3 regions of the Vogesella sp. AC12 genome follow, and region 1 is predicted to be linked to each of the others. Evidence: predicted binding sites of a transcription regulator. Region 1 holds the regulator's gene; each other region holds the start of a gene.

Region 1 (10,609 bases):
CTGCCACACCCCATGCGGCAGCGACAGCGCCAGCCGCTCCTGCAGGCCCTGCTTCAGCAGCAGGTAGTCGCGTTCCTCGGCATCGCGGGCGGCTTCGTAGCTGAGAAAACCGGTCAGCCCCATCACGACGGACAGCACCGAAATGATCCAGATCGCCAGCCGGCTTTTTATGCTGCTCATGTCGTCACCCTGCACAGATAAGGCATTGGTCATGGTAACGCAGCCGCTGGCGCCAGGTGTGCCGGCGCAGCGGTTTTTTCAGCCGCCGGTGGCGGGGCGACGCGGCAACGGGATTTTTTGCAGGATCAGGCCGCCCAGGATCAGCGCCAGGCCGTTGAGGGTGGAGGACAGGATCTGCTCGCCGATCAGCAGGTAGATCAGCAGCAGCGACAGCAGCGGCGCGAGGAAAATCAGGTTGGCGATGCGCGCGGTGCTGCTGGTCAGTTTCATCGCCGCCAGCCACAGTACGAAGGTGAAGCCCATCTCCAGCGCGCCGACATAGGCGGCACCGGCGATGCCTTGCCATGCCACCGGGCCCAGCTCGCCGCGCCACAGGCACCACAGCCAGGCCAGCGGCAGAGCGAACAGGAAGTTCAGCGTCAGCCCCAGCACCGGCTCGCGCTGGTCGCGGGTATTGAACAGCCAGTAGCCGGCCCACAGCACGGTGGAGACCAGCGCATAGCCGACGCCGGCGAGATTGCTGAACTCCAGCGCCAAAGGTTGGCCGCGAGTGGCGATCACCAGTACGCCGGCATAGCAGACCAGCGCCGCCAGCGCGTCCTGCGGTCGCGGTTTCTGCTTCAGCACCGGGATGGCGAGCAGGGTCATGGTCAGCGCCCAGGTGTAGTTGATCGCCTGCGCTTCCTGTGCCGGCAGCAGGTGGTAGGCCTGGAACAGGATCAGGTAGTAGACGAAGGGATTGACCGCGCCCAGTAGCAGCGAGCGCCGCCAGTGCTGGCGCAGCGCCGGCAGCAGCTCGCCGAGGCGGCCCTGCCAGGCGAGGATGGACAGCAGCGACAGCAGCGAAAAGGCGCTGGCGTACAGCACCAGCTGCGCCGGGCTGAGGTGTTGCAGGCTGATCTTGAAGGCGGTGGCCACGGTGGACCAGGCGAGTACGGCACCGAGGCCGTAGAGGTAGGCTTTTTGTTGCGAGGTCAAAACGGGGGCTTTCTGTGGGGGTGGTCGTGGTCGCTGCTGGCGAGTTGCTGGTTGAGCAGCTGCTGCATCAGCGGCAGCGTGCTGCTGGCGCGCAGGCCGATCGGGCCGCCGGCGTCGGCCAGATAGCGGTCGCCGGCGCTGGCGTGCAGCCACACCGCGTTGCCGGCGGCGGTGGTTTCGTCCTGGCCCTGTGCCAGCAGCGCGGCGATGCTGCCGCTGAGGATGTCGCCCTGGCCGGCACTGGCCAGCGCGGCGTTGCCGGCCGCACACAGCCGGTAGTAGCCGTCGGGGCCGCAGAGCAGCGAACCGGCGCCCTTGAGCACGGCGATCACGCCAAGGTCGGCTGCAAGGCGACGTACCGCGGCGAGGCGATCCTGTTGCACGGCGGCGGTGCTGCAGCCGAGCAGGCGTGCCGCCTCGGCCGGATGCGGGGTGATCACCGCCGGGCGCGGGCGCTGTCGCAGCTGTTGCTGCAAGGCACTGTCGCCGGCCAGCAGGTTGAGCGCGTCGGCGTCGAGCAGCAGCGCACCGGGATGGGCCAGCACGCTGGCGAGGATGCGGTGCGCCTGCGGACTCTGGCCGAGGCCGGGGCCGATGGCGACCACCTCGTCGGCGGCCAGGCTGCTGGTGTTGCCCAGCGGCGCAATCATCAGCTCCGGCCACAGCGGATCCAGTGACAGCCGCGCATCGAGGCTGTGGATGCGCACCTTGCCGGCACCCAGTGCCAGCGCGGCGCGGCCGGCGAGCAGCGCGGCGCCGCCCATGCCGGCGCAGCCGCCGATGATGCTGACGCTGCCGAAGCTGCCTTTGTTGCTGTTGTGACGGCGCCGCAGCGGCGCAAGGTTGGCCGCAAGCAGCTCGCCCTGTGCCGCCGGTACCAGCGCCGGCGGGCAGTCGAGGTCCAGCAGCTCGACGCGGCCGCTGTAGTCGCGGCCGTCGGCGGTGAACAGCCCCGGCTTGTGGCACAGCAGCGCCAGAGTATGGTCGACGGGGAGGGCGGCACCCTGCACGCAGCCGCTCCAGGCGTCGAGGCCGCTGGGCACGTCCAGTGCCACCCGCGGGCAGAGCAGGGCGTCCAGCGCCGCGATCTGCGCCAGCCAGCCGACATCCAGCGGCCGGTTCAGGCCGGCGCCGAACAGGCCGTCGATCAGCAGTTCGGCTGGGGGCAGTGCTGACAGCGTGCTGTCGAGCCGGCCGCCAGCGGCGAGGTACTGTTGTTCTGCCGCCTGCGCGGCGGCGGTGGCCGGCGGCTGCGGCTGCCACACGCTGACCGCGTAATCGGCCAGCAGCAGTCGCGCCGCGATCAGCGCGTCGCCACCGTTGTTGCCGCTACCGGCGGCGAACAGCAGCTGGCGTGGCGGCGGGTAGTGCTGGCGCAGCCAGTGCGCGATGGCGGCGCCGGCGCGGGCCATCAGGTCGAGGCCGGCTTGTGCCGCCTGCTGCTCCCACTGCCGCAGCGCGGCGGCGTCGATCAGCGCGCGTTCATTCTCCGGCATGGTGACTCTCTCCCCAGCGCGGCAGCAGCTGGTGCGGCACCGCCAGCTGGTCGAGGATGCGCGCGACCACGAAGTCGACCATGTCGTCGATAGTCTGCGGGTGGGTGTAGAAACCGGGTGACGGCGGCAGGATACAGACGCCGAGGCGGGCCAGCTTGAGCATGTTTTCGAGGTGGATCACCGACAGCGGCGCCTCGCGCGGTACCAGTACCAGCTTGCGCTGTTCCTTCAGCATCACGTCGGCGGCGCGTTCGATCAGGTTGTCGCTCATGCCGTGCGCCACCGCGGCGAGGGTGCCCATCGAGCACGGGCAGATCACCATCGCGTCGGCCGGATTGGAGCCGGAGGCGGGCGGTGCAAACCAGGCCTCGCGCCCGAACACCGCCAGCTGGCCGTCGGCGGCCTGGTAGCGCTCTTGCAGCCACTGCTGGAAGCCTTCCGGCCGCGACGGCAGCGTCAGGTTCATCTCCTGTTTCGCCACCACCTGTGCCGCCTGCGAGTACATCACCCACACCCGCTTGCCGGCGCGCAGCAGGCATTCGATCAGGCGCAGGCCGTAGGGCAGGCCGGAGGCGCCGGTGAGGGCGACGGTAACGGTGTCAATCTTTGTCATGCGCTTGTACCAGATGGCTTGCTATCAGACCGTTGGCGATGCCGCCGAGCAGGGCGGCTAGCGCCAGCGGCGGGAACAGTAGCAGTATATTGTCGTATGGAATCAGGAACAGCCTGACCAGCAGCAATTGTCCCAGCAGATGGGCCTGCGCCGCCAGCAGGCTGTGGCTGACCAGGCTGAAATGGCGGGCGGGCAGCGCCCGGCAGGCGCCCAGCAGCAGCAGGCTGGCCAGCGCGCCGCCGAGGCTGAGCCAGAAGCCGGGGGTGAACAGGCTGCCCAGCAGCAGGCCGGCACCGACGACACGCAGCAGCGTGACCCACACCGCGGCACGCCAGCCCAGGGTGTGCAGCGCGAACAGGGTCATGATGTTGGCCAGCCCCGGCTTGACGCCGGGCAGTGGCGACGGGATGGCGGCATCGACCATGCCCAGCGCGATGGCCAGCGCGGCAAGGCTGGCGATGCGGTGATCGTCGGCGCTGGCTTGCAGCGTGCGTTCAGTAGGCGAGCGAGTCATGGGCTTGGCGCGTGCCGGCCAGCTCGATGCTGACGCGGTTGGGCAGGCACACGGCGATGTCGCCGCTGTGGCGCAGCCAGCCCTGCTGCACGCAGTACTGGCGCGGGCTCGGATCGCGGCGGATGCGGGCCTGGCCGTTGTGGATCTCGATTTCGGTCAGCCCCAGCGGGCCGTGGGCGACATGGCGCCGGTTCAGGCGCAGCGGCAGGCGGATGGTTTCGGTGCCGTTCTGGCGCACGATGACGCTGTCGGCCTCGCCGGCGTGGCGGCCGAGCTGCAGGAAGGCCGCCAGCAGCAGCGCGCACAGTGCCAGCAGCACCAGATAGTCCCCGGCCTTGAACATGGCCGGCTTATTTTTTGGCGGGCAGCTGGCGGTGGCGCAGCAGGACCTGTTCGCCGGCAAAGGCCTTGGCCAGCTGTTCGGCGAGGTAGACCGAGCGGTGCTGGCCGCCGGTGCAGCCGATGGCGACGGTGACGTAGCTGCGGTTGTCCTGGCGGAAGCGCGGCAGCCAGTTTTGCAGGAGCTGGCGGATGTCGGCCAGCATCTGCGCCACGCTGGCTTCGCCTTCGAAGAAGCGGCAGATCGCTTCGTCCTGGCCGGTCAGCGGCCGTAGCGCGACTTCGTAGTAGGGGTTGGGCAGGCAGCGCACGTCGAACACGAAATCGGCGTCCAGCGGCAGGCCGTGCTTGAAGCCGAACGATTCGAACACCAGGGTCAGGCAGTCGGCATCGGCGTCGACCAGTACCTTGACCCAGGCTCGCAACGCGTTGGCGGACAGGTGGCTGGTGTCGATGCGGTGGCCCAGCTCGTGGATGTGCTCCAGCATCTCGCGCTCGAGGCGGATGCATTCCTCCACCGTCAGGCCGTTGCCGGACAACGGGTGGCGGCGCCGCGTTTCCGAGAAACGCTGGACCAGCACTTCGGTGGTGGCTTCCAGATAGATCAGGCGCACGTCGACCCGCATCGCTTTCAGGCTGGCCATCACCTCCGGCAATGCGGCCAACGTTGGTGCGGAACGGGTGTCGACGCTGATGGCGACGTGCTGGTAACCCTGTTCGCTGTACAGCGCCACCACGTCGGTGAGCATGGTGGCCGGCAGGTTGTCGACGCAGTAGTAGCCGTTGTCTTCCAAGAGGCGCAGGGCGACGGACTTGCCGGAGCCGGACAGGCCGCTAATCAGAATCAGCTGCATGTTCCTGGTCCCGTAGCAGGTTGGTGTGGCGATCGATGAATTCGCGGGTACTGTCGATGCCGCGCAGCTGCAGGATGTAGTTGCGCACCGCGGCCTCGACCAGTACCGCCAGGTTGCGACCGGCGGCCACTGGCAGGATCACCTTGCGCACGGTGACGCCGAGGATGTCCTGCGTTTCGGACTGGATGTTGAGGCGGTCCAGCGTCTGCATCGCCTGGTCGTTGGCCTTCATCAGGTGGATGATCAACTTCAGCACCTTCTTCGGGCGTACCGCGGTTTCGCCGAAAATGGTGCGGATATTGAGGATGCCGAGGCCGCGCACCTCGAGGAAGTCGCGCAGCAGCGCCGGGCAGCGGCCTTCCAGCGTTTCCGGTCCGATGCGGTACAGCTCGACTGCGTCATCGGCAACCATGCCGTGGCCGCGCGAGATCAGCTCCAGCGCCAGTTCGCTCTTGCCCATCGCCGAATCGCCCATGATCAGCACGCCGATTTCCAGCACGTCGAGAAACACGCCGTGCATCACGGTGGAGACCGCCAGCGCGCGCGCCAGATAGATGCGCAGCACGTCCATCAGGTACGGGCTTTCCAGCGGCGTACTCATCAGCGGCACATTGTGGCTCTGGCAGTAGTCGCGCAGCAGGTTGGGCACCGGCTGCGCATTGGCGACGATCACCACCGCCATGGTGCGGTGGAACAGCTGGTCGAGGGCGGTCCGTGCCGCAGCCTGCTCCAGCTTGTTCAGGTATTCCACTTCCGCGAGGCCAAGTACCTGCACCCGGTTGGGGTGGATGAAGTTGAGGTGACCGACCAGTGCCTGGGTTGGCCGCTGTTCATCATTCGAAATCAGGTTGTCGGAGCCGGAACGGCCGGCGACCCAGCTCAGGTTGAGCTTGTGCTGATTGTCCTGGTACAGGCGGCGAACACTGATATTAGGCATGGTCTGGGGTGTCGGAAATCAGTTCAAACAGCTTCTGCGCATCGCAGGCGGGATCGTTCATCTGTTCGCGCAGCGCCTTGCTGGAGAAGCGCTGCGCCAGCTCGGACAATACCTGCAGGTGGATGTCGGTGGCCTGCTCCGGCACCAGCAGCACGAACAGCAGCGAGACCGGTTTGCCATCGGGGGCATCGAACGGAATCGGCGCCTTCAGGCGGATGAAGATGCCGGTGGCTTCCTTCAGGCTCTTGATGCGGCCATGCGGTATGGCGACGCCTTGTCCCAGGCCGGTGGAGCCGAGTTTTTCCCGGGCAAACAAGCTGTCGAAGACATCGCTGCGTGCGATGGCGTGACTGTTTTCGACCATCAGGCCGACTTGTTCGAAGAGTCGTTTTTTGCTGGAAACGTCCATGTCAGCAATGACGTTGTCCACGGAGAGTATTTTACTGATCAAGCCCATAATGCCATTTGCCCGAAAAAATCGAGGGCCATTCTACGCCGAGTCCACGGAATACCATAGTGGAAAGCGCAGGATGATCGTCAGGAGAAAAAGCGGTAGCCAAAAAAAGAACGGATAAGCAAGCAGTGCTTGCATTATCCGTTTTTGTTCGGCAAATCCTGATCAGAGCGACGCTTGCTCTTGCGGTACCGGTGCGCGATGCTCGACCTGTTTTTCCTTGAATTTCAGTACCTGACGATCCAGTTTGTCAGTCAGCAGGTCGATGGCCGCGTACATGTCCGCTTCGGTGGCTTCGGCATGGATATCCTTGCCTGCCAGATGAACATTGACTTCGGCTTTCTGTACCAGTTTGTCGACAGACAGTGTCACGTTGACACCGATCACATTATCGACATGGCGGGTAATGCGTTCCAGTTTGCTTTCGATGTAGTCACGAAGCGCCGGGGTAACGTCGAGGTGGAGGCCGGTAATCTTGAGGTTCATACCCTAACTCCTTCTGTTGGTGCCATATCCGGACTGGGCATGGCGATCTTGTTATGAACAACCTAAAAAGTCTTGCGCTGGCTGACCGGTGGTATCTGCATGGCTTCACGATACTTGGCTACGGTACGTCTTGCAACCTGAATACCTTGAGCGATCAGCTTGTCGGCAATGGCGCTGTCAGACAGCGGTTTGTTGTGGTCTTCCGCATCGATGATCTGCCGGATCAGTGCCTTGATCGCGGTGGCGGAACATTCGCCACCACTGTCAGTATCGACCGAACTGCCAAAGAAATATTTGAGTTCGAACAAGCCACGGCTGCACAGCAGGTATTTCTGCGTGGTGACGCGGGAGATGGTTGACTCATGCAGACCCAGTTCTTCCGCGATGTCTCGCAGGATAAGCGGGCGCATGGCCACTTCACCTTGTTCAAAGAACGCTTGCTGTCTGTCAACAATAGATTCTGCCACTTTCAGGATGGTGTCAAACCGTTGTTGAATGTTTTTTACCAGCCAGCGCGCCTCTTGCAGCTGGCCGCCCAGATTATGGCTGCTGCCCTTCTGCTGTAGCATGCCTGCATACATCTGGTTGACGCGCAGCTTCGGCAGCGTGCCCTGGTTGAGGCGCGCCACCCAGCGCTGCTGGCGTTTCACCACCAGGATGTCGGGGGCGACGTAGTGGGTCTCGCCCTGGTCGAAGCCGCTGCTGGGGCGCGGTCGCAGGCTGGCGAGCAGGGCGTGGGCGGTTTTCAGCTGCTGTTCGTCGATGGCGAGCAGCTTCTTGAGCTTGGTGAAGTCGCGGTTGCCCAGGAGCGGCAGGTGCTGCTGCACCATGTCCAGCGCCAGCTGACGCACCGCGGCCGGTGCCGCGTGCTGCTGCAGTTGCAGGCTGAGGAATTCGGTGAGATTGCGGCTGCCGATGCCGGTCGGCTCGAACTGGGTCAGCAGCTTGCGCAGGCACTCCAGCTCGTCGCCTTCCACTTCCAGCTCCAGCGGCAGCTCGGCGGCGATGTCGTCCAGCGAGGTCGGCAGATAGCCGTCGTCATCCAGCTCGTCGATCAGCAGCGACATCAGCGCCTTGTCGCGCTGGCTGAGCTGGGTTTCACCCATCTGCGCGGTCAGGTGCTCGCGCAGCGACGGCCGGCACGGGGTGTTGAGAATGGGGTCGAACTCGTCGTCGTCATCGTTGCGGCTGCTGCCGCTCCCGCTGCTGCCCCAGTCGCCGAGCAGCTCGCCGTCGTCGCGGTTGCTTTCCGCTTCCGGCCGCTCCGGCTCGCTGCCGCTGTCCGACGCCGGCGTGTCACCGCTGGGCGCCAGCACCGGCAACGGGCTGTCGGACTCGTCGGGGCTGTCGCTGCTGTCGGCGCGTTCCAGCAGCGGGTTTTCCAGCAGGTAGCGCTCCAGCTCGGTACTGAGATCCAGCGTCGACATCTGCAGCAGCTTGATCGATTGCTGCAACTGGGGGGTGAGCGTGAGTTGCTGGCTGGTTTTGAGCTGGAGGGTCTGTTTCATGGCTTACAAGTGGAAGTGTTCGCCCAGGTACACCTGGCGGACCTGTTCGTTCAGCACCAGCGCTTCCGGCAGGCCGGAGGCGAGCACGCTGCCTTCGGAGATGATGTAGGCGCGATCGCAGATGCGCAGCGTTTCGCGCACGTTGTGGTCGGTGATCAGCACGCCGATGCCGCGTTCCTTGAGGAAGGCGATGATCTTCTGGATATCGATTACCGCGATCGGGTCGACGCCGGCAAACGGCTCGTCCAGCAGGATGAAGCGCGGGCGGGTGGCCAGCACGCGGGCGATTTCCACGCGGCGGCGCTCGCCACCGGACAGCGCCAGCGCGTTGCTGTCGCGCAGGTGGCTGATATTGAGGTCGTCCAGCAGCAGGGTCAGCTCGTTTTCCAGCTCCTCGTCCTTCAGCCCGGCAATTTCCAGTACCGCGCGGATGTTCTCGTCTACCGTCATTTTGCGGAAGATCGACGCTTCCTGCGGCAGATAGCCGAGACCGAGCCGTGCGCGCTGATGGATCGGCAGGTGGGTGATGGTCTGGCCGTCGAGGCGGATTTCGCCGGCATCGGCGGCGATCAGGCCGACCACCATGTAGAAGCTGGTGGTTTTGCCGGCGCCGTTGGGGCCGAGCAGGCCGACCACCTCGCCACTGGCGATCTCCAGCGACACGTCGCGCACCACGGTACGCTTCTTGAAGGTCTTCTTCAGGTGCTGGATGGAAAGCTGGCTCGGGGTCATGGCGTGCCCTGTGCTTTGGGCTGCAGGATCACCGTCACGCGGCCGCTGTTGCCGCTGGCGGCGGTGCCGCCGCTGGCCTGATAGGTCTCGGTGGCGGTGTTGTAGACGATGACGGCGCCGCTGACCGAATCCTGGCCGCGCTTGACGCGGGCGTTGCCGGTCAGGGTGGCAAGGTTGGCCGCAGTGTTGTAGTTGACGTTGCTGGCGCTGCCTTCGACGTATTCATTGCTACCGTCGACCTTCTGGCGGAAGGTGACCGGGCTGCCCTGCGCCTGCAGCTGCTGGTTGCCCTGCGCGTCGCGGGTCACGGTCACGCGCTGCGCCTTCAAGTTCAGCGTGCCCTGCACCACCACGACATTGCCCTCCCATACCGTCACGCCTTTTTTCTGGTCCAGCGAGCCGCGGTCGGCAGACAGTTCGATCGGTTTTTCGCTGTCGGCCTTTTCAGCCATGACAGGGGCGCTCAGCACGAGGGCGGTCAGCGCGATCAGCACACTATGGCGCATAGGTAATCCTTACGTTGGACAGCAGGTTCAGCTGGCCGCTGTCCTGCTGGTAAATGAAGCCGGTCGATTTCAGTTGCGAGGTGCCGTAGTCGGCCACCAGTGGCGCGCGGTTGCTGGCGCTGCGCGCCACGGTGTCGACATGCAGCACCGAGGTCTGCAGCAGGATGGCCGGGGCGTCGGCGGTGGCCTTGCGCTCCCAGCGCACATTATCACTGAAGTCCGCCGTTTTCTGCTGCTTGTGGTAGCGCCCGGCCGCGGCTGTCACCGTGTAGTCGGGGATGCCCTGCAGGAAGACTTCGATGCGCGGCTTGCTGAGATAGACATTCGGATTGCGCGGCAGTTGCCACATCTGGGCCGCCTGCAGGTATTGCTGCGGCCGGCCCTGGGTGTCGAAGCGCTTTGCCGTCAGCCGGTTGATGGTGTACTCCGGGCGGCTCAGGTCGATCTTGCCCGGCGCATCGCCGCGCTGCATGGTCAGCACGTTGAGCCAGAAGGCGAGCAGGGCCATGCCCAGCGTCAGGCCCAGCGGAAACAGGCGGGCGGCGCGGTTCATGCCAGGTAGCCGGCCATCAGGCGGTCGTAGTTGCCCTGCGCCTGCAGGATCAGCTCGCACAGCTCGCGCACCGCGCCCTGGCCGCCGCTGCAACCGGTGACGAAGTGGGCGTGCTGGCGCACGAAGCTGGGCGCGTCCGGTACCGCCACCGCGAGGCCAACGCGGCTCATCACCGGCAGGTCGATGACATCGTCGCCGATGTAGGCGCAGTCTTCGGCGGCGAGGCCGGTTTTTTGCAGCAGTTCGGCAAACGCGGTGCGCTTGTCGTGCACGCCGGCGTAGTAGTGGTCGATGCCGAGGCCACGGGCGCGGTGGGCGACGCCGGGGGCGTCGCGGCCGGTGATGATCGCCAGCTGCACGCCGGTGGACTGCAGCATGCGCAGGCCGTGGCCGTCCAGGGTGTTGAACGCTTTCAGCTCTTCGCCGCTGGCGGTGATGAAGATGCGGCCGTCGGTCAGC
Region 2 (10,609 bases), on a different contig from region 1:
CGGTGGCAGCACCTTAACAGAACCCAGCTTACCCAGATCGGAGGTCACATCGTGCTTGGATGTACCCAGAATCAGCTCGGCGCCGATGTTGTTGGTGAGCATGTAGGTGAAATCCAGCTCTGGGATTGTATCGTCCGAAACATCCGCGTGCACCGCTGCCAAGGTTTTATCAACCGAAGTCTGCGGGTTCACGTTAGTAATACGCAAACGTGCGATGATGTCGCCCTGTGCCGCGAAGGCACCAGCGGACAAGGAAGCCAGAATGGCGGCGATAGCGAATTTTTTCATGGTTATCTCCAAGCAAGTTCTGCGAAAATTCTTCTTGTTCGCCAAAGCACTCTTAATTGACCAGCAACTTGTCGAGCACGGCGAAGACGTGCGGCAAGAATAACCTTGCTCTGAAACAGGGTTTTTGCGTTAGATCATGAAACGATCATGAAATACCACGACCTGCGAGACTTCATTAGCCAACTGGAACGACAGCACGAGCTGAAGCGCATCAGCGTGCCGGTATCGCCACACCTGGAGATGACCGAGATCGGCGACCGCGTGCTGAAGGCCGGTGGCCCGGCACTGCTGTTCGAAACGCCGCAACAGGGCGACAAGCGCTACGACATCCCGGTGCTGGCCAATCTGTTCGGCACCCCCAAGCGCGTGGCGATGGGCATGGGCGCCAGCGACGTGATGCAGCTGCGCGAAATCGGCAAGACGCTGGCTTATCTGAAGGAGCCGGAACCGCCGAAGGGCTTGCGCGACGCGTGGGACAAGCTACCGCTGCTGAAGCAGGTGCTGTCGATGGCGCCGAAGGAAGTGAAGAAGGCGCCGTGCCAGGACATCGTGTGGGAAGGCGACGAGGTGGACCTGGCGCGGCTGCCGATCCAGCACTGTTGGCCCGGCGACGTGGCACCGCTGATTACCTGGGGCCTGACCGTGACGCGCGGCCCCAACAAGAAACGCCAGAACCTCGGCATCTACCGCCAGCAGGTGATCGGCCGCAACCGCGTGATCATGCGCTGGCTGGCACACCGTGGCGGCGCGCTGGACTACCGCGAGTTCCGTGCGGCCAACCCTGACAAGCCCTACCCGGTGGCGGTGGTACTGGGCTGCGACCCGGCCACCATCCTGGGCGCGGTGACCCCGGTGCCGGATACGCTGTCGGAATACCAGTTTGCCGGCCTGCTGCGCGGCAGCCGCACCGAGCTGGTGCAGTGCCTCGGCTCCGACCTGCAGGTACCGGCCAGCGCCGAAATCGTGCTGGAAGGCCACATCCACCCCAACGACATGGCAATGGAAGGCCCATACGGCGACCACACCGGCTACTACAACGAGCAGGACAGCTTCCCGGTGTTCACCATCGACCGCATCACCATGCGCGAGAACCCGATCTACCACAGCACCTACACCGGCAAGCCGCCGGACGAGCCGGCCATCCTCGGCGTGGCGTTGAACGAGGTGTTCGTGCCCATCCTGCAGAAGCAGTTTCCGGAGATCGTCGACTTCTACCTGCCGCCGGAAGGCTGCAGCTACCGCATGGCGGTGGTGTCGATCAAGAAGCAGTACCCCGGCCACGCCAAACGGGTGATGATGGGTTGCTGGAGCTTCCTGCGCCAGTTCATGTACACCAAGTTCATCGTGGTGGTCGACGACGACGTCAACACCCGCGACTGGAAGGAAGTGATCTGGGCGATCACCACGCGCATGGACCCGGTGCGCGACACCACCCTGATCGAGCACACCCCGATCGACTATCTCGACTTCGCCAGCCCGGTGTCCGGTCTCGGCGGCAAGATGGGGCTGGACGCCACCAACAAGCTGCCCGGTGAAACCAGCCGCGAATGGGGCACCCCGATCGTGATGGACGCCGCCACCCGCCAGCGCGTGGATAGCCTGTGGCAGCAACTGGGGCTGTAACACGCCGCCGTCGCAAATAATTGTGTTACCCCGGGCAGGGCGCGTTATCATCGCGCCCTGTCTGTACTTACCCCGGAGATCTCACCATGATTAATGCCAATTCCCGCCAGCGCCTGAAACGCCTGAAACCCCGCCAGCGCAAGAAGCTGCGCGTTGGTGAGTTCCAGGAACTGGGCTTTACCGTGATTGCCAATCTGAAAGAAGACGCCGCTGCCGGCGCCCACGACGGCCTGCTGGATGCCTGGCTGGACGCGGTCGAGCAGCACGGTGTCAGCTTTGGCGGCCACTTCAGCGACGGCCAGCTGGACGGCATCGTATTCCCGATCAACGGCGTGGCGGTCACCGCCGAGATGCGCAACGCGCTGAACACCTGGCTGCAGGCGCGCGCCGAAGTCAGCGACGTGGAATGCAGCGAGCTGCTGGACGTGTGGCACAGCGCCTGGTAAGGCTGCGGCCAACCTTGGCACCATGAAAAAAGCCTCCGCATGCGGAGGCTTTTTTCTATGCGCGCCAGAACCTGTTCACGATCTCGTGAGCCAAAGCCAGACAAGGCGGAATGGGCCAAAAAAGCGCCGTTGATGTTGATATCAATACGCATTTTTTGGCCAATGCCAACCAAGGATCAGCCACCTGGATATCAGGGCGCAGCAGATCGTGAACAGCTTCTCAGGGCGCGGTCAGCCGGCGCCGCGCATACAGCAACAGGCCGTCGGCCAGATGCTGGCATAGCCGCGGCGCGCGCGACGGCGGGCAAGGTTGGCCGCACAGCAGCGACGGATCGCCGGCCGCCGCCAGCGTCTGGCACAGCGACAGCTGTTCGTGCTGCCACGCCAGCCAGTCCGCCTCGCCGCGGCGTTGCAGGCGCTGATACTGCTGCGGCCACGGCGCACCGGACTGCACGGTGCGCCAACCGAAAAACAGCAGCGAATGCCACAGGGCAAAGCTGCTGCGACACTGGCGGCGGCACAAGGCCGGCAACACGGCGTTGACCGCCAGCAGCAAGGGCAACAAGGGCTGGGTCATGGGACCTCCTTTTTGTGCAATGCACAAAAGCGGTATAAACCGATTCTGCCGCCTTGCCAAGACACTTCGCCCTGCGGCTTCTCCCTACTGCCTGCCCCCCTTATTCGAATCGGCACAAAAAAAGGCGTCACCATGCGGAAAACCGCACGGGGACGCCCTATAAAGGGACCTACAAACTTACAGCGTCACCCAGCGCGGGCTGGTCAGCGCCTCCGGCTGCAGCAGCTTGTCCAGCTGTTCGCGCGTCAGCAGGCCGCGACGCAGCACGATGTCGTAGACGCTGCCGCCGTTGGCGTGCGCCTCGGTGGCCACTTCGGTGGCGGCGGCGTAGCCGATGTAGGGGTTGAGCGCCGTCACCAGACCGACGGAACGGTGCACGGTGTCCAGCAGGTAGTCGCGGTTGGCGGTGATGCCGACCACGCAGTTTTCGCGCAGCGTGTCGCAGGCCGCGGTCAGGTGGCTGACGCTGCGGAACAGGCTGTAGGCGATCACCGGTTCGAAGGCGTTCAGCTGCAGCTGGCCGGCTTCCGCCGCCATGGTCACCGTCATGTCGTTGCCGATCACTTCATACGCGACCTGGGTCACCACTTCCGGGATCACCGGGTTGACCTTGCCCGGCATGATGGAGGAGCCGGCCTGACGGGCTGGCAGGTTGATCTCGCCGAGGCCGGCGCGCGGCCCGGACGACAGCAGGCGCAGGTCGTTGCAGCTCTTGGACAGCTTCACCGCCACCCGCTTGAGCACGCCGGACAGCTGCACGAAGGCGCCGCAGTCCTGGGTCGCCTCGATCAGGTTGGGCGCGGTCTGCAGCGCGATGCCGGTCAGTGCCGACAGCTTTTCGCACACCAGCGGCGTGTAGTCCGGATGGGCGGTGATGCCGGTGCCGATGGCGGTGGCGCCGAGGTTGATCTCCAGCATCAGCGCGCTGGCTTCGTACAGGCGCTGCTCGTCCTCGCCCAGCATCACCGCGTAGGTGCGGAATTCCTGACCCAGGGTCATCGGTACCGCGTCCTGCAACTGGGTGCGGCCCATCTTCAGCACGCCGCCGAATTCGTCGGCCTTGTCGTCGAAAGCGTCACGCAGGCGCGCCATCGCCGCCAGCAGGCGCTGCACACCCCAGAACGTCGCCAGCCGCAACGCGGTCGGGTACACGTCGTTGGTGCTCTGCCCCATGTTGACGTGCTCGTTGGGGTGCAGGTACTGGTACTCGCCCTTGCCGTGGCCGAGGATCTCCAGCGCGCGGTTGGCGATCACCTCGTTGGCGTTCATGTTGGTGGAGGTGCCGGCACCGCCCTGGATCACGTCGACCACGAACTGCTCGTGCAGCTTGCCGCCGCGGATTTCCTCGCACGCCAGCACGATGGCGTCCTTGTGCACGGTGCCGAGCAGGCCGAGCTGGTGGTTGGCCTGCGCCGCCGCCTGCTTGATCACCGCCAGCGCGCGGATCAGGTCGCCGTAGCCGGCGATGGTCTGGCCGGTAATCGGGAAGTTCTCGATGGCGCGCAGGGTATGCACACCCCAGTAAACGTGGGCAGGGACCTCGCGGTCGCCGAGCAGATCGTGTTCAAGACGGGTCGACATGGTGGTGTTCTTGTGTGGGGAAGGATGGCCGCCACTGTAGCGCCGCCGTCGCCACCACGACCAATTCCGAATGGCGATGGGATGATGCAGGATTTGCATGATCGTTGATCATGCCGGCAACGCACCATTAAAACCCAATAACATGCAGCCAAAATTGCAACAAGGTTGGCCGCAATACGGGGCCGCGCCGTGCTACACCGCCGGATAGCGCGCCGCCAGCTGCTGCCACAGCGCATCCAGCGCCGGCAGTTCGCGTCGCGCATCGCGGTAGACGCGGATCTCCATCGGCAGCGTCCACTGCTCGCCACCGGCGGCACACAACTGGCCGGCCGCCAACTCGCGCTGCACCGCGCTGTGCGGCAGGAAGGCGACGCCGTGCCCTTCCAGCACCATCGCCTTCAGCCCCTCGGCCATGTCGGTCTCGAAGCACTGCCGCAGCGCGCACACCGCCGGTGCCCGCTCCAGGATCAGGTCGGTCATGCGCCGGAAGTAGGCGTTCTGGCCGTAGCCGAGGAAGGGCAGCGGCGCGGCGCTGCTGCCGGGCAGCTGCCACTGCGGCTGGCCGTCGGGCATGGCGCGCGCGAACGGCCCCAGCGTCTCGCTGCCCAGGCGCAGGCCGGGATAGCGGCCGGCGCTCAGCTCCACCGGATGGCGCGGATGGTGGTAACACAGCAGCAGGTCGGCATTACCCTCCACCAGCGCCACCACCGCGTCGTGCACGTTGTGCGCCAGCAGGCGCCACGACACCTCGCCCAGCGCCGCGCGCTCGTCCGCCAGCCAGCGCGGCACGAAGCCGAACGACAGCGTGTGCGGCACCGCCAGCGTCAGCGTGGTGCCGTCCGCCGCGTGCAGGCCGCGCAGCAGGGTGCGGGTGCTGGACAGCTCGCCGACCAGCTGCCGCGCCTTGTCCAGCAGCAGCTCGCCGGCCGGCGTCAGCCGCGTCGGCCAGGTGGTGCGGTCGATCAGGTCGGCACCCAGCCACTGCTCCAGCGCCTTGATACGGCGCGAGAACGCCGGTTGCGTCAGGTGGCGCAATTCGGCGGAGCGGGTAAAGCTGCCGGTCTCGGCCAATACCAGAAAGTCTTCCAGCCAGCGGGTTTCCATAGCACACCTCCTGCAATGGCCTGCAGCGTAATCGCTCCGCCGGCCACACGCAAAAAAGGTTGGCCGCATGAGTGATCATGCGGCCAACCTTTTTCATGACATCAACGGGCGCCTTCAGTCGCGTTCCAGCTCCCACAGTGCCGACTGCAGCGACTCCATGCGCGCATCCAGCGCGCTGCGGGCGTCGGCCAGCGCGCGGTTGTAGATCGCCGGGCCGATGCGCCCGGCAACAAACAGCAGCAGCGACTGCGCATCGAACGTGCCCAGCTCCACCCCGAACTCGCTATCCAGCTGGCGCTGCAGTGCGGGGGCCAGCTCGACAAGCTGGGCAGGGCTGAGGAAACGTTCGTCGCGACTCATGGCAAGACTCCGGAATGACAGGCTGCCGCCGGGCGGCGGCAGCGCAAAACGCGCAGTCTATCAGCCCTGCTTGGCCAGTGCCGGTTGCAGCTCGACGTCACGGCCCTGCGGCTCGATGTCGTCATCGTCATCCAGTTGCGGCAGGGCGGCGGTCAGTTCCTTCTCGGTCTTGGCGACCACGCTGGCGGCGATGGCGTTACCCAGCACGTTGGTGGCGGAGCGGCCCATGTCCAGGAAGTGGTCGACGCCCAGCAGCAGCAGCAGGCCGGCTTCCGGAATGTTGAACTGCGCCAGGGTGGCGGCGATCACCACCAGCGACGCGCGTGGCACGCCGGCCATGCCCTTGGACGTCACCATCAGGATCAGCAGCATGGTGATTTCCTGCGACAGCGTCAGGTCGATACCGTAGGCCTGGGCGATGAAGATGGTGGCAAAGGTGCAGTACATCATCGAGCCGTCGAGGTTGAACGAGTAACCCATCGGCAGCACGAAGCTGGCGATACGGTCGGAGCAGCCGAAGCGCTTCAGGCGGTCCAGGGTCTTCGGATAGGCCGCCTCGGAGCTGGCGGTGGAGAAGGCCAGCAGTGCCGGCTCGCGCACGGCGCGCAACAGCTCGATGACGCGGCCCTTCAGGAAGATCGCACCCATGGCCAGCAGCGCCAGCCACAGCAGGCTCAGCGACATGTAGAACTGCGCCATGAAGCTGCCGTAGGTGGACAGGATGCCCAGGCCTTCCTTGGCCACCATGCCGGCGATCGCGGCAAACACCGCGAACGGCGCGAAGTTCATCACGTAGCCGGTGACCTTCAGCATGATATGGGCGACGGCGTCGATGGCGTCGATCAGGCCCTTGGCCTTGTCGCCGATGGCGGCGGCACCGGTACCGAAGAACAGCGAGAACACCACGATGGCGAGGATCTCGTTCTTGGCCAGCGCGTCGAACACGCTCTTCGGAATCAGGTGGCTGATGAAGTCCTTCAGTGTCAGCGCGCCCTTCTCGATGCCGGAGCTGGCGGTAATGTCCGGCAGCGGCAGGCTGAGGCCGACACCCGGCTTCAGCAGGTTGACCATCACCAGGCCCAGCATCAGGGACACCAGCGAGGCGGTCACGAACCAGCCCATCGCCTTGGCACCGATGCGGCCAACGGTAGCGGAGTCACCCATGCGTGCAATGCCGACCACCAGGGTGGAGAACACCAGCGGCGCGATGATCATCTTGATCAGACGCAGGAAGACGTCGGTCAGGATGGACAGATTGTCGGCAAAGGATTTGATGGCTTCCGGGCTGCCGGCCATCTCGCGCCAGGCATAACCGGTGATGATGCCCAGCACCATTGCGGCCAGGATCATCGTTGTCAGTCGATTCAGTTTCACGGGGACTCCATGCATATGAGGGTCAATAACACTTTCGTGGTTCCGGCCAGGCCGGCATACGGCATCTGGTGTGCCGTTTTCTATTGGCAGCCCCTACAGCACAGACCGTGCCAGCCTTCACCACAACCAAGCCGTTGATTTACAAGGAATACTCTCGTCATGAGCGGTCCTCAGAACGGCAGACCGAATACCCACCCGATCGGCATCCGGATTTCCGAACACCCGGCCGCCGCCGCACGGCCATAAAAAAACCGCCCGTCATGGCTGGCATGACGGGCGGTTTGCTGGCAGGGCGGCTTCAGTCGCTGCGGCCGGCGGCCTGTGCCACCCAGTCGGCGGTGTGCGCCGCCGCCTTGAATTCGTGCACCACCTGTTGCAGCTCGGCAAAGGCGCGCGGCGCGTCCAGCGCGGCGCAGGCACTGCGCAAGGCCGCCAGATGGCCGGCCAGCTGCGCCGGCGGCAGGTGGTACTCCTGCGCGCGCATGATGCGCGGATGGTCGGTGGCCAGCACGCCGTCGCCGATCAGCAGCTCCTCGTACAGCTTCTCGCCCGGACGCAGCCCGGTGCAGCGGATCTCGATGTCGCCGTGCGGATGGTAGTCGTCGCGCACCTCCAGCCCGGACAGATGAATCATGCGCCGTGCCAGATCGATGATCTTCACCGGCTCACCCATGTCCAGCACGAACACGTCGCCGCCCTCACCCATCGCGCCGGCCTGGATCACCAGCTGCGCCGCCTCGGGGATGGTCATGAAGTAGCGGGTGATGTCCGGATGGGTCAGCGTCACCGGCCCGCCGCTGGCGATCTGCTGCTTGAACAGCGGCACCACCGAGCCGGAGCTGCCCAGCACGTTGCCGAAGCGCACCATCACGAAACGGGTGCGGCTGCCGGCGGCGTGGCGCGCCTGCAGCGTCAGCTCGGCCAGGCGCTTGCTGGCGCCCATCACGTTGGTTGGCCGCACGGCTTTATCGGTGGAAATCAGCACGAAGGTGGCGACGCCGGCGTCCTGCGCCGCCTGCGCGCAGCTGTCGGTACCGAAGGCATTGTTGACGATGCCGGCCACCGGATTGTGCTCCACCATCGGCACGTGCTTGTAGGCGGCGGCGTGGTACACCGTCTCCACCGCGAACGCCTGCAGCACCGAGGAGAGCCGAGCGGTATCGGTGACGCTACCCAGCACCGGCGTGCGCGCTACCGCCGGCGCCAGCCGCGCCAGCTCCTGGTCGATCGCGTACAGCGCGTATTCACTCAGTTCGAACAGCACGATGCGCGCCGGCCGGTTTTTCACGATCTGGCGGCACAGCTCGGCGCCGATGGAGCCGCCGGCGCCGGTGACCATCACCACCTTGCCGCGGATATTGGCGGCCAGCAGTTCCGGCTGCGGCGGCACCTGGTCGCGGCCGAGCACGTCGTCGATCTCCACCTCGCGCAGCTCTTCCACCCGCACCTCGCCGGACACCAGATCGGCCATCCCCGGCAGGCGCTTGATCGGCACGTGCAGGGTTTCCAGCTGCTCCAGGATCTGGCGGTGGCGGCCACGGCTGGCCGACGGCATCGCCAGCAGGATCGCCTCCGCGCCGCTGTCCTGCAGCAATTGCGGCAGGGTCAGCGGATCGTGCACCGTCAGGCCGCGGAAGGTGCGGCGCCACAGCTGCGGGTTGTCGTCGACAAAGGCCAGCGGCCGGTATTCGCGGCCCTCGTGCAAGGCCGCCATCAGCTGCAGCCCGGCACGGCCGGCGCCGTAGATGATCACCGGCCGCCGCGGCGCGTCCAGCGCGTCGATACGGCGCACGATGCCGCGCAGGAAAAAGCGGCTGCCGCCGATATAGGCCATCGCGAATACCCAGAAGATCACGATGGCGGTACGCGGGAACGGCGCGATGCCGGCCATCAGGATCACCGCCATCAGCAGCAGCACCGACAGCGACACGCCGACGAACACGGTGTACACGATGCGGTCGTCGAGGAATTTCAGCACCGCGCGGTACAGGCCGAGCTTGATGAAGATGGGCAGCACCCACAGCGGCGGCACCGCGAAAATCCACAGGTACGGGTCCAGCTTCGGATCCCAGTTGCCGCCCAGGCGCAGCAGCACCGCGCTCCACAGCGCCAGCGGCAGCAGCAGCGCATCCAGCAGCATCAACAGCGCCATCTTGTGGTGGCGCGAGAAGGACAGCAGTTTTTCCAGCATGTTGTTCCCAAGGTTGGCCGCAGACAGGGCCGAAAGCCTAGCGCGACACGATCTTCAGCAAGGTGGCAAGGATGATCTGCACATCGCCCCACAGCGTGTAGCTGCGCGCGTATTGCAGGTAGTAATCCAGCTTCTGCGGCAGGATCGATTCGATATACATCTTTTCTGCATCTGCCGCTTTGCCGAGCAGCTCGTTCTCGTCGATCATGCGGATCGACGCCCAATCGGTAATGCCGGGGCGCACCGACAGCACGACCTCCTTCACCCGCGCCGGATAAAGCGCCACGTACTTCGGCACCTCCGGGCGCGGCCCGACCAGGCTCATGTCGCCGAACAGCACGTCCAGCAGCTGCGGCAGCTCGTCCAGCTTGGTCTTGCGCAGCAGGCGACCGGCGCGGGTGACGCGGGCGTCGGCGCCCACCGTCAGCTGGCCGGCGGCTTCGGCATTGATCTGCATGGTGCGGAACTTGTGGATGCGGAACAGCTGGCCGCCGCGCCCTACCCGCACCTGGCGGAAGAACACCGGGCCCGGCGAATCCAGCTTCACCCACAACGCGATGGCCAGCAGCAGCGGCCAGATCAGCCACAACCCGGCCAGCACCGCCGTCAGGTCGAACAGGCGCTTGACGATCGGCGAGCCGTGGGTAGCGGCCAAGGTTGGCCGCAGATTATCCGGTAGCCCAAAGCTGCTGCGCGACCCGTCTGCGGCGTTGGCCGATGCTCGCGCGGCACCGTCCGTACTCTCTCGGTCGCTGCGCGCCGTCCGCCCTGCCTCCGCGCCGCTCGCGACGCCTTGCTTGTTTTCTGGCTGGTCGCTCATCACTTGCCCAGCACTTCGCGCACCGCGGCGATCACGCGGCGCTGGTCGTCGTCCGTCATGCGCGTATACAGCGGCAGCGTCACCTCGGCCTCGAACGCCGCGTCGGCCACCGGGAAGTCCTCGCGCTTCAGGCCGTAACCATCGCGCCACACCGGCTGGCGATGCAGCGGGATGAAGTGCACCGAGCAGCCGATGCCCAGCTCGGCCATGCGCACGATGAAGTCGTCACGGCTGATGCCGGCTTC
Region 3 (10,609 bases), on a different contig from region 1:
GATCACCTTGCGGCCAACCAGCGCTTCCGGCTGCTGATAGGCGCTGCGGATGCCGGAGAAGATGTTGCGCTGTTCGAAGCCGAGGTCGACGGTGAATTGCAACAGCTTGTCGGAGCCGTCGACAAAGTTGCAAGCCAGCACCTTGCCTACGCGCAGGTCCAGCTTGGCGAAGTCGTCGATCTTGATGGTGTCGACCAATGGCTCGTAGTTGGCCGCAGCGGCCGGTGCTTGTGCTTCCATGCTTTGCTTGTTCGCCTCGATGAGTTTTTCCACCAGCAGCGGGTCGATACGCTGCATCAGGTGCTGGTACGGTTTGATGGTGTGGCCCAGCAGCAGCTGGTCGGCATCCGCCCACTGCAGCGGCGCCACGTCGAGGAAGGCTTCCACGCCTTCGGCCAGCTTCGGCAGCACCGGCTTCAGGTAGATGGTCAGCAGGCGGAAGGCGTTGATCAGCACGCTGCACACTTCGTGCAGGCGCGCGTCCTGCCCTTCCTGCTTGGCCAGTTCCCACGGCTTGTTGGCGTCGACGTAGCCGTTGACGATGTCGGCAATCGCCATCACCTCGCGCAGCGCCTTGGCGTACTCGCGGGCCTCATAGGCAGCGGCGATGTTCTCCGCTTCACCGGCGATGTTGCCGAGCAGACGGGTTTCGTCTTCGAGCTTGGCCGCCAGCTGGCCACCGAAGCGCTTGCTGATGAAGCCGGCGGCGCGACTGGCGATGTTGACGAACTTGCCGACCACGTCCGAGTTGACGCGCGCGACGAAGTCATTGAGGTTGAGGTCGATGTCCTCGATGCGGCCGTTGAGCTTGCCGGCGATGTAGTAGCGCATCCATTCCGGATTCAGGCCGCAGTCGAGGTAGGACTTGGCGGTGATGAAGGTGCCGCGCGACTTGGACATCTTGTGGCCGTCCACGGTCAGGAAGCCATGCGCAAACACACCGCTCGGCGCGCGGTAGCCGGCGTATTTCAGCATCGCCGGCCAGAACAGCGCGTGGAAGTAGAGGATGTCCTTGCCGATGAAGTGGTACATCTCGGTCTTGCTGTCCGGCTTGAACCACGCGTCGAAATCGATGCCGGTGCGGTCGCACAGGTTCTTGAAGCTGGCCATGTAGCCGATCGGCGCGTCCAGCCATACGTAGAAGTACTTGCCCGGCGCGCCGGGGATCTCGAAACCGAAGTACGGCGCATCGCGGCTGATGTCCCAGTCCTGCAGGCCGCCTTCGATCCACTCGTTCATCTTGTTCAGCGATTCGGCCTGCAGGTGGGCCTGGCTCGCGCCGTCACCGCGCAGGCTGCTGCCGGCGGTCCAGTCCTGCAGGAAGCCGGTGCACTCGCCGAGGCGGAAGAAGTAGTGCTCGGAGGTCTTCAGCACCGGCTTGGCGCCGGAAACCGCGGAGTACGGGTTTTTCAGCTCGGTCGGGCTGTAGGTGGCGCCGCACTTCTCGCAGTTGTCGCCGTACTGGTCGGCCGCGCCGCACTTCGGGCATTCGCCCTTCACGAAGCGGTCCGGCAGGAACATGTTCTTTTCCGGGTCGTACAGCTGCTCGATGGTGCGGCTGGCGATCTTGTCGTTGGCCTTCAGCGCGAGGTAGACCTGCTCGGAGAACGCCTTGTTTTCCGGGCTGTTGGTGCTGTAGTAGTTGTCGTAGCCGATGTGGAAGCCGCTGAAATCGGCCAGATGCTCGGTGTTCACGCGCTCGATCAGCTGCTCCGGAGTGATGCCCTGCTTTTCCGCGGCCAGCATGATCGGGGTGCCGTGGGTGTCGTCGGCACAAACGTAGTAGCACTCGTGGCCACGCATCTTCTGGAAACGCACCCAGACATCGGTCTGGATGTGCTCAACCATGTGCCCCAAGTGGATGGCGCCGTTGGCGTACGGCAGTGCGCTGGTAACCAGAATCTGGCGTTTAGTCATGAAATGCATCCCGATAAGCAATACGAAACCGTCGATTATAACGACAAAGGTTGGCCGCAACAGCGTTGCGGCCAACCTTTATAAACAGTGCGCCCGAAACATCAGGCTGCCTGCGCCACCGGCACCGCGCGCAGCTTCATCGCGTGGCGGACCCGCGGCCGCGCCACCAGCACGAACAGCAGCGAGGTCAGCAACGACATCAGCGCGAAGCCGATCATGCCGCCGACGATATAGGCGTGGCGGAACAGCTCGATGCCGAGCGCGTAGCCGGCCATCGACAGCATGCTCATCGCCGCCGACACCGTGCCCTTGCTCACCGTGCTGGCCATCAGCGCGAAGCGGTACAGCACCGCAAACGACAGCCCCTCGCCGAACGCCATCAGGCTCATGCCGGCCACCATATAGATGTGCGGCACGCTGCTGAACTGGATGCCGCCCAGCATCAGCGCCAGGCCGCCGACAATCGGCCACATGCCCAGCAGCACCGAGCGTCCCAGCGCCAGGCGCTCGGTGAGCAGCACCAGCGCGAAATTGCCGGCGATCAGGCCGCCAAACACCGGCAGCTGCCACAGGCCGTATTCGACGGTGCTCATGCCGAGGTCTTCCACCAGCAGCACCGGCGACAGCGCGATCCAGCCCATCAGCGGCATCGCCAGCAGCGGGATGCACAGCAGCGACAGCACGAAGCGGCGGTCGGCGAGCAGCGCCAGGTAATCCGCGCCCATGCGGCGCAAGGGTGCGCGCGTGCGGCCAACGTTGACCGTTTCCGGCATCTTCCACCACAGCCCGACCAGCGCCAGCAGCGACACGCCGGCGATGAACAGGAAGCAGCTGCGCCACGGCGCGAACTCGATCAACGCGGCGCCGGCCAGCGGGCCGACCATCGGCGCGATCAGCGCCACGTTGGCCATCAGCGCGGTGACCTTGACCGCGGTCTTCTCCTCGAACGCCTCCTGCACCGCGGCGTAGCCGACGGCATTGATGAAGCACAGGCCGACGCCCTGCAGCACGCGCAGCGCCATGAACGCCTCGATCGAGGTCACCAGATAGGTGGCGAGGCAGGCGACGATGAAATAGACCACCCCGCCCAGCAGCACCGGACGGCGACCGATGCGGTCGGACAGCGGCCCGGTCAGCCACGGCATCAGCGCGCCGCCGAGCAGGAAAGCGGTCATCGCCATCGGCACCCACTCGATGCCTACGCCGAACTCCTGCACCACGCGCAGCATCGCCGGCTGCGCCATGTCGTTGGCGATGTAGACCGCAAATTCAAACAGCACCAGCGCCAGCGGGAACAGCATCCGCGCCGGGGTCAAACGGGAAATCTTGGTAAATTCAGACAAAACGTAACCTCGGGAAAACCACAGCGGAGCAGTCTGCCACCCCGTGCCGGTTCAGAAAAAAGGCGTCGATTCTACGCCAAATCAGCTACTTACACCAGCAAATCCGTCCACACCATCACCATGACAAAAAAGTAAGCCCCCCGCTGCGGCCAAGGTTGGCCGCAGCCACGCCGACAGCGGCATGCACGACGCCGGCGCAGCGCTTATCATGACGGCTGCGGCCAAAACGGCGGGCAAGCCTGTTCGCCTGCGGCAAACCCGATTAAAATAGTCGGCTATTCATCCCGCTCAAGATCACCCATCATGCTTTCCCGACTCGGCAAACTGTTTGGCGTCCATGGCGACGCCGCTTCCCGGACTACTGACATGGCCCTGACCGACACCGACATTCTCGATGCCATCGCCGACCTGATCGACGAAGACACCCACAAGCCCTACCGCAAAGGCGTCAGCGTGCAGCAAAACGATGCCGCCCACCTCAATGTGCGCGTGGCCCTGCCCTACCCGGCCAAAAGCCGCTTCGCCGCCATCGCCGAGCTGTTCCGCGAACGGCTGGCGCCGCTGGCCGGCGAGCGCAAGCTGAGCATCGACGTGGTCAGCGAGATCACCAGCCACTCGGTACAGCGCGGCGTGCCGCTGCTGCCGGGGGTGAAGAACATCATCGCGGTGTCCTCCGGCAAGGGCGGCGTCGGCAAGTCCACCACTGCGGCCAACCTGGCGCTGGCGCTGGCGGCAGAAGGCGCGTCGGTCGGCATTCTGGATGCCGACATCTACGGCCCGTCGCAGCCGCTGATGATGGGCCTGCAGGGCCAGAAGCCGGAGGTGATCGACGGCAAGCTGGTGCCGCTGCCGGCGCACGGCGTGCAGACGATGTCGATCGGCTACCTGGTGGACGAGGACCAGGCGATGGTGTGGCGCGGCCCGATGGTGAGCCAGGCGCTGCAGCAGCTGCTCAACGACACGCTGTGGAACGAGCTGGACTACCTGGTGATCGACATGCCGCCGGGCACCGGCGACATCCAGCTGACACTGTCGCAGAAGGTGCCGGTCACCGGCGCCATCATCGTCACCACGCCGCAGGACATCGCGCTCTTGGATGCGAAAAAGGGGCTGAAGATGTTTGAGAAGGTGGGCGTGCCCATCCTCGGCATCGTCGAGAACATGGCGATGCACGTGTGCAGCAACTGCGGCCACGAAGAACACATCTTCGGCCACGGCGGCGCCGACAAGATGAGCGCCCAGTACGGCGTCGACGTGCTCGGTTCGCTGCCGCTGGATCTGGGCATCCGCCTGGCCACCGACGACGGCTGCCCGACGGTGGCGGCGGCGCCGGACAGCGCGCTGGCGGCACGCTACCAGCAGATCGCGCGCAAGGTGGCGGTCAAGGTCGGTGACAAGGCACGCGACTTCTCTGGTAAATTCCCGAAAATCGTCATCCAGAACAGTTAATCCCTCATGATCGGCATGTTTGATTCCGGCCTAGGCGGCCTTTCGGTGTGGCGCGAGCTCACCGCCCAGCTTCCCGACGAACCGGTGATCTACCTGGCCGATCAGGGCTACTGTCCTTACGGCGGGCGCAGCGACGACGAGCTGATCGCCCGCGCCGAGCTGATCGCCGACTACCTGCTGGCACAGGGCGCCACCCTGCTGCTGATCGCCTGCAACACCGCCACCAGCGCCGCGGCGCGCCACCTGCGCCAGCGCCACCCGGCACTGCCGATTGTCGGCATGGAGCCGGCGATCAAGCCGGCGGCGCTGTCGACGCAAAGCGGCAAGGTCGGCGTGCTGGCAACGCAGGCCACGCTGCGCGGCGAGAAATTCCGCCAGCTGGCGGCGCAGCTGCACGACCACGCCGAGATCTACAGCCAGGCCGGCACCGGCTTTGTCGAGCTGGTGGAAAGCGGCGAGCTGGACAGCGACACGGCCCGGCGCACCGTCGCCGCGGCGCTGGCGCCGTTGCTGGCGCACAACGTCGACCACGTGGTACTCGGCTGCACCCACTACCCGTTCCTGGCGCCGCTGATCCGCGAGCAGCTGCCGCCGCACATCGACATCATCGATCCCACCGACGCCGTGGTGCGCCAGACGCTGCGCCTGCTGCAGCAACACCACTGCCGCAGCGGCCCGCAGACGCCGCCGCACTACCGCTTCGTCACCACCGGCGACGATCACAGCATGCAACAATTCCTGCAGCAGATCCTGCAGCGCGACGACCGCGTCGAGGCACTGCAGCCGGCCTGAGAGCGTGTTCACGATCTCCGCGAGGCAAGACGAAAACGGCTGCGGAAGCGGCGTTTATCCAGATATAAACAAGCATGCCGAAGCCACCGCCAGCACCGCATCGCCCCATCGAGATCAAGCCGCAGCGGAGCGTGAACAGGTTCTGAGGCTGCGGCCAACGTTGGCCGCAGCGCAGTACGCACCAATAGCGCACATCAATCCGCACCAAATCAAGGCAAGCACCCTCCTCCGCACCAGCAGCCGGCGCAAGGCATCGTCATGACGCCTTGATGCACAAGGCTGGCGCCCGCTGGCACCATTTTTGCAAGAAAGCGCCCCAATCACAGGCATTCGTATCCGCAGCCCGCCGTGCTGCACCACGGATACGCACCATTGGAGCGCAAGCATGACGGAAACAAGTGCAAACGACGTATTGTTCTTACTGATCGGGGCCATTCTGGTGCTGGCGATGCACGCCGGCTTCGCCTTTCTGGAGCTGGGCACCGTGCGCAAGAAAAACCAGGTCAACGCGCTGGTCAAGATCCTCACCGACTTCGCCATCTCGGCGCTGGCCTACTTCTTTGTCGGCTACGGCGTCGCCTACGGCGTGCACTTCTTCAGCGACGTCAGCCACATTAGCCAGGCCAACGGCTATGAGCTGGTGAAGTTCTTCTTCCTGCTGACCTTTGCCGCCGCCATTCCCGCCATCGTCTCCGGCGGTATCGCCGAGCGCGCGCGCCTGCACCCGCAATCGGCGGCCACCTTCCTGCTGGTCGGACTGGTGTACCCGTTTTTTGAAGGCATCGTGTGGAACGGCCACTTCGGCATCCAGGACTGGCTTGCGGCCAACTTCGGCGCGCCCTTCCACGATTTTGCCGGCTCGGTGGTGGTGCACGCGGTCGGCGGCTGGATCGCGCTGGCGGCGGTGCTGCTGCTCGGCGCCCGCCGCGGCCGCTACACCAGGGAAGGCCGCGTCAGCGCCCACCCGCCGTCGTCGATCCCCTTCCTGGCGCTGGGCGCCTGGATCCTGATCGTCGGCTGGTTCGGCTTCAACGTGATGAGTGCGCAGAAGGTCGGCGGCATCTCAGGGCTGGTGGCGGTCAACTCGCTGATGGCGATGGTCGGCGGCACGCTGACCGCGATGTGGGCCGGCCGCGACGACCCCGGCTTCATCCATAACGGCCCGCTGGCCGGGCTAGTGGCGGTGTGCGCCGGCTCCGACGTGATGCACCCGCTGGGCGCGCTGGTCACCGGCGGCGTCGCCGGCGCCATGTTCGTGTACCTGTTCACCCTCACGCAAAACCGCTGGAAGATCGACGACGTACTCGGCGTGTGGCCGCTGCACGGCCTGTGCGGTGCCTGGGGCGGCATCGCCGCCGGCCTGTTCGGCCAGCACTGGCTGGGCGGCGCCGGCGGCGTCAGCCTGGCCTCGCAGCTGATCGGCACCGTGGCCGGCATCGGCATCGGTTTTGGCGGCGGCTATCTGGTCTACGGCGTGCTGAAAAAAGTGGTCGGCATCCGCTTAAGCGACGAGGAAGAATTCAACGGCGCCGACCTGTCCATCCACAACATCACCGCGACCCCGGAGCGGGAGAGCAACTGGTAATACGTGATCCGGAAAAATCAGGTCCGCCGGGACGGCTTAACGAGCCGGCACTTGGACTCGACGCAAAGAGAGGCTCCGAAAGGGGTCTCTTTCCATTCTGTGTCCGTGCGGGTGCTGGCGCGCGACAGGGGCGAGTCGCCCAGGCCGGTCTAGGCCAGGTCGATGTCCGTAATCGGCAACTTGTTCGTCACCTTCATTTCCCGCAACGAGATATTGCTACGAATGCTCAACACACCCGGCAATTTTCTCAGCACTTTCTCGACAAAACGGCTGTAGTCATCGAGATCCCTGGCGACGACCTGCAACAGGAAGTCGGCCTCGCCGGTCGTGTTGTGACAGGCGAGCACATTGGGGCTGGCCTGAATGATCCGCTCGAATGCGGCCGTGACCTCCTCGCTGTGCTGCGTACAAACGATCTGCACAAAGGCCATCACGCCGATCCCGAGCTTGCGCCGGTTCAGTACCGCTTTATAGCCTTCGATCACGCCCATCTCTTCCAGCCGTTTCTGGCGCCGCCAGCAGGAGGCCTCGCTCAGGGCCAGCTGCTCGGCAAGCCTGGCATTGGACAGCCGGCCATCCTGTTGCAACCGGTCGGCAATGGCAATGTCCACTTTGTCTAGTGCGGCCATGGCGAAACAACCTTTCAATCCGTTTTCACTGGCGAAATACTATTTCATATTCGCCATTATTCCCATCGAAAACAGAAAGGTAAATTCACGGCAATACTTCACAATGAAGGAACACTTCAACACAGGAGCCGCTCATGAAAGCCGTTGTCTACGAATCCTTTGCTGCCCCGCCGCAACTGACGACCGTCCCCGACCCGACGCCGGAATCCGGCGGCGTGGTCATCAAGGTCATGGCGACCGGCGTTTGCCGCAGCGACTGGCATGGCTGGGTCGGTCATGATCCGGACATTCAGCTTCCCCATGTTCCGGGGCACGAGTTCTCCGGCATCGTGGAGGCGGTCGGCAAGCAGGTGACGAAGTGGCGGGTGGGCGACCGGGTGACGGTTCCGTTTGTGGCCGGGTGCGGCCATTGCCCAGAGTGCCACTCCGGTAACCACCAGGTCTGCGACCATCAGTTCCAGCCCGGCTTCACCCACTGGGGATCGTTTGCCGAGTACGTGTCCATCCATCAGGCAGATATCAATCTGGTGTCCTTGCCGGAAACGCTGGACTTCACCACCGCGGCCAGCCTGGGCTGCCGCTTCGTCACCTCGTTCCGCGCGGTGGTGGATCAGGGCAAGACCTCGGCCGGCCAGTGGGTGGCGGTGCATGGCTGCGGCGGTGTCGGCCTGTCGGCCATCATGATCGCCAATGCCATTGGCGCGAATGTCATCGCCATTGATATTTCGGAAGAAAAGCTCGATCTCGCCCGTGCGCTCGGTGCGGTGGCCACGGTCAATGCCGCCAAAGTGGCCAACGTGGTCGAAGCCGTGCTGGAAATCACCCGCGGCGGCGCGCACGTGTCGCTGGACGCACTCGGGCACCCTGTCACCTGCTTCAACTCGGTCAGCAACCTGCGCAAACGCGGCAAGCATGTGCAGGTCGGCCTGATGCTGGGCGAGCACAGCGCCCCGGCCATTCCGATGAGCAAGGTCATCGCGCACGAGCTTGAAATCCTGGGCAGTCATGGCATGCAGGCGCACCGCTATGACGCGATGTTCGCGATGATGAAGTCGGGCAAGCTGGCGCCGGAAAAGCTCATCGGCCGGACGATCAACCTTGAACAGGCTATCGATGTGCTGATGAATATGGACAAATTCGAAGTGGCCGGCGTCACCGTCGTCACGGAGTTCTGAGATGGGAGTGAGGCTTCGACGCGAAGCGTGCTCGTGCTACAAGCCCAATTTCGAGGTCCCGACGCGCGCCCGCTCAAGTGGCCACACGGAGTCCCTTGTGCTGATGGTGGCCATTATTGAGTACTAGGAATTCATCTGAAGTTCGGCCAAGGCAGCCAATGAGTAGCCAGACTCACAATGGCCGGTTTGCACAGGAGCCCTGTCCCGCTCCTGTTGCTACTTGATTGCCAGCACCTCGGATTCGTGAGGCTGCCAACCACCACCCAGCGCCTTGAAGGCCGCGACGGCTGCGCGTGCCGATTCTGTTTGCGCCTGTGCATGCGCGTCGGAGGCACGGAGCAAGCTTTCATCGGCTTGCAGCACCTCGATCAGGCTGACGACACCCTTTTGATAGGCGGCAAACGAGGCCGACCGGGCGCGTCCGAGCGAGTCCACACCTTTGGCAAGGACAGCCGCCTGTTCTTCGCGTTTGACCAGGGCCGAGAAGGCGTTTTCCACATCCTCGGTCGTCCGAAGCACGGCAAGCCGATACGCGGCCAACCTTTCTGCCTCCTGACCCTTGGCCTGGTCGATCTGCGCGTTGATGCGCGCAAAATCGAACAGGCGCCAGCGCAGCCCCAGCACGCCGGCGGCCTGGCTGGCGCCACCGCTGAACAGATTGCCGGCGGACACCGCGGTTGCGCTGCCGATCAGTCCGCTCAGCGTGAGCTTGGGGTAATACTCGGCAAGGGCGACGCCAATACGTGCATTCGATGCCGCCAGACGACGCTCGGCCACGATCAGGTCTGGCCGGCGGCGGAGCAACTCGCCGGGTGACCCGGTGGCGGCAAGGCGTGGGGCGGCAGGGATGGCACCAACCTCGGCCAGCTCGGCGCGATGCGTGCCGGGTGGCGAGCCCAGCATCACATCCAGTGCATTCATGGCCGCGTCCAGCCCCGTTTCGAGCACGGGCACGGCGGCCTGGACCTGGGCCAGCGCCCCTTCGGCCTGGTTCACCTGCAGTTCGGCCGCCAAGCCCTTGCCATACAGCAGCTGGATGATCTTGAGCAGTTCCTGCTGTTTCTGCACCTGCCGACGGGCAACATCCAGGCGGGTTTGCAATCCGCGGATGCTGATATAGATGTCGGCGGTCTGCGCTGCCACCGCCAGCCGCGTGGCCGTGGCACCGGCTTCCGAAGCCTGATACTCGGACAGCGCCGCTTCTTGCCCGCGCCGCAAGCCACCGAACAGGTCCAGTTCCCAGCTGGCAGCAAGATCGGCCTCGTAGGCATTGCCGTAACGGTCAAAACCTGGTGTCGGACTCAAGACTTGACCCATGGGCGTTTCAACGGATTGGTAGGCCCTGGCGGCTTGGCCGCTGACATTGCCGGCAGGCAGCAACGCGGCATGGGCCGCCCCCAGACCCGCCCGCGCTTGCATGACGCGAGCGGATGCCTGCGCGAGATCGAGATTCTGTTCCAGCGCCAGCATCACGTATCGACTCAGTTGCGGATCACCGAAACCCTCCCACCATGCCGCCAGGTCGGCACGGGTGGACGCATGGCGCTGTTCCACCGTGGCCGCGCCCAGATACTGTTCAGGCATCGGCATATCGGGCCGGACATAGTCGGGACCGACGGCACAGCCGGTCAACAGACTGGCGGCGATGAGCAAGGCAAGTGGGTGTTTAGCTAGCACGGACAGGCTCCGGATTTGAATGAACTATAGTGACCATAATAC

Evidence for each region. The regulator sigma-54, encoded in region 1, starts transcription at its own class of promoters, with help from an activator protein. The targets are predictions, from matches to a motif close to CTGGCACGCTTCATGCTT.
Region 2: the regulator sigma-54 is predicted to act here: its motif matches at 7,450-7,467, upstream of NOM55_RS16265 (dicarboxylate/amino acid:cation symporter).
Region 3: the regulator sigma-54 is predicted to act here: its motif matches at 5,791-5,808, upstream of NOM55_RS03085 (ammonium transporter).

What each region holds. Positions count from the first base shown of each region.
Region 1 covers NZ_JANFNU010000006.1:125,872-136,480, reverse strand. The annotation lists gene NOM55_RS11395 (sensor histidine kinase) at 1-180, opposite strand, end outside; gene NOM55_RS11390 (DMT family transporter) at 259-1,158, opposite strand; gene NOM55_RS11385 (NAD(P)H-hydrate dehydratase) at 1,155-2,654, opposite strand; gene NOM55_RS11380 (flavin prenyltransferase UbiX) at 2,641-3,267, opposite strand; gene NOM55_RS11375 (Gx transporter family protein) at 3,254-3,781, opposite strand; gene NOM55_RS11370 (NusG domain II-containing protein) at 3,762-4,124, opposite strand; gene rapZ (RNase adapter RapZ) at 4,132-4,974, opposite strand; gene hprK (HPr(Ser) kinase/phosphatase) at 4,955-5,911, opposite strand; gene ptsN (PTS IIA-like nitrogen regulatory protein PtsN) at 5,904-6,368, opposite strand; gene hpf (ribosome hibernation-promoting factor, HPF/YfiA family) at 6,531-6,851, opposite strand; gene NOM55_RS11345 (RNA polymerase factor sigma-54) at 6,914-8,359, opposite strand; gene lptB (LPS export ABC transporter ATP-binding protein) at 8,363-9,091, opposite strand; gene lptA (lipopolysaccharide transport periplasmic protein LptA) at 9,088-9,597, opposite strand; gene lptC (LPS export ABC transporter periplasmic protein LptC) at 9,587-10,150, opposite strand; gene kdsC (3-deoxy-manno-octulosonate-8-phosphatase KdsC) at 10,147-10,609, opposite strand, start outside.
Region 2 covers NZ_JANFNU010000015.1:3,435-14,043, forward strand. The annotation lists gene NOM55_RS16230 (OmpW family protein) at 1-288, opposite strand, end outside; gene ubiD (4-hydroxy-3-polyprenylbenzoate decarboxylase) at 436-1,911, shown strand; gene NOM55_RS16240 (YggL family protein) at 1,998-2,357, shown strand; gene NOM55_RS16245 (hypothetical protein) at 2,578-2,934, opposite strand; gene aspA (aspartate ammonia-lyase) at 3,112-4,515, opposite strand; gene NOM55_RS16255 (LysR substrate-binding domain-containing protein) at 4,708-5,619, opposite strand; gene NOM55_RS16260 (DUF2164 domain-containing protein) at 5,734-5,979, opposite strand; gene NOM55_RS16265 (dicarboxylate/amino acid:cation symporter) at 6,040-7,353, opposite strand; gene NOM55_RS16270 (nucleoside-diphosphate sugar epimerase/dehydratase) at 7,652-9,544, opposite strand; gene NOM55_RS16275 (sugar transferase) at 9,582-10,199, opposite strand; gene NOM55_RS16280 (DegT/DnrJ/EryC1/StrS aminotransferase family protein) at 10,364-10,609, opposite strand, start outside.
Region 3 covers NZ_JANFNU010000001.1:611,058-621,666, reverse strand. The annotation lists gene metG (methionine--tRNA ligase) at 1-1,917, opposite strand, end outside; gene NOM55_RS03100 (MFS transporter) at 2,019-3,260, opposite strand; gene apbC (iron-sulfur cluster carrier protein ApbC) at 3,627-4,709, shown strand; gene murI (glutamate racemase) at 4,716-5,501, shown strand; gene NOM55_RS03085 (ammonium transporter) at 5,887-7,086, shown strand; gene NOM55_RS03080 (Lrp/AsnC family transcriptional regulator) at 7,236-7,715, opposite strand; gene NOM55_RS03075 (zinc-dependent alcohol dehydrogenase family protein) at 7,850-8,890, shown strand; gene NOM55_RS03070 (efflux transporter outer membrane subunit) at 9,107-10,567, opposite strand.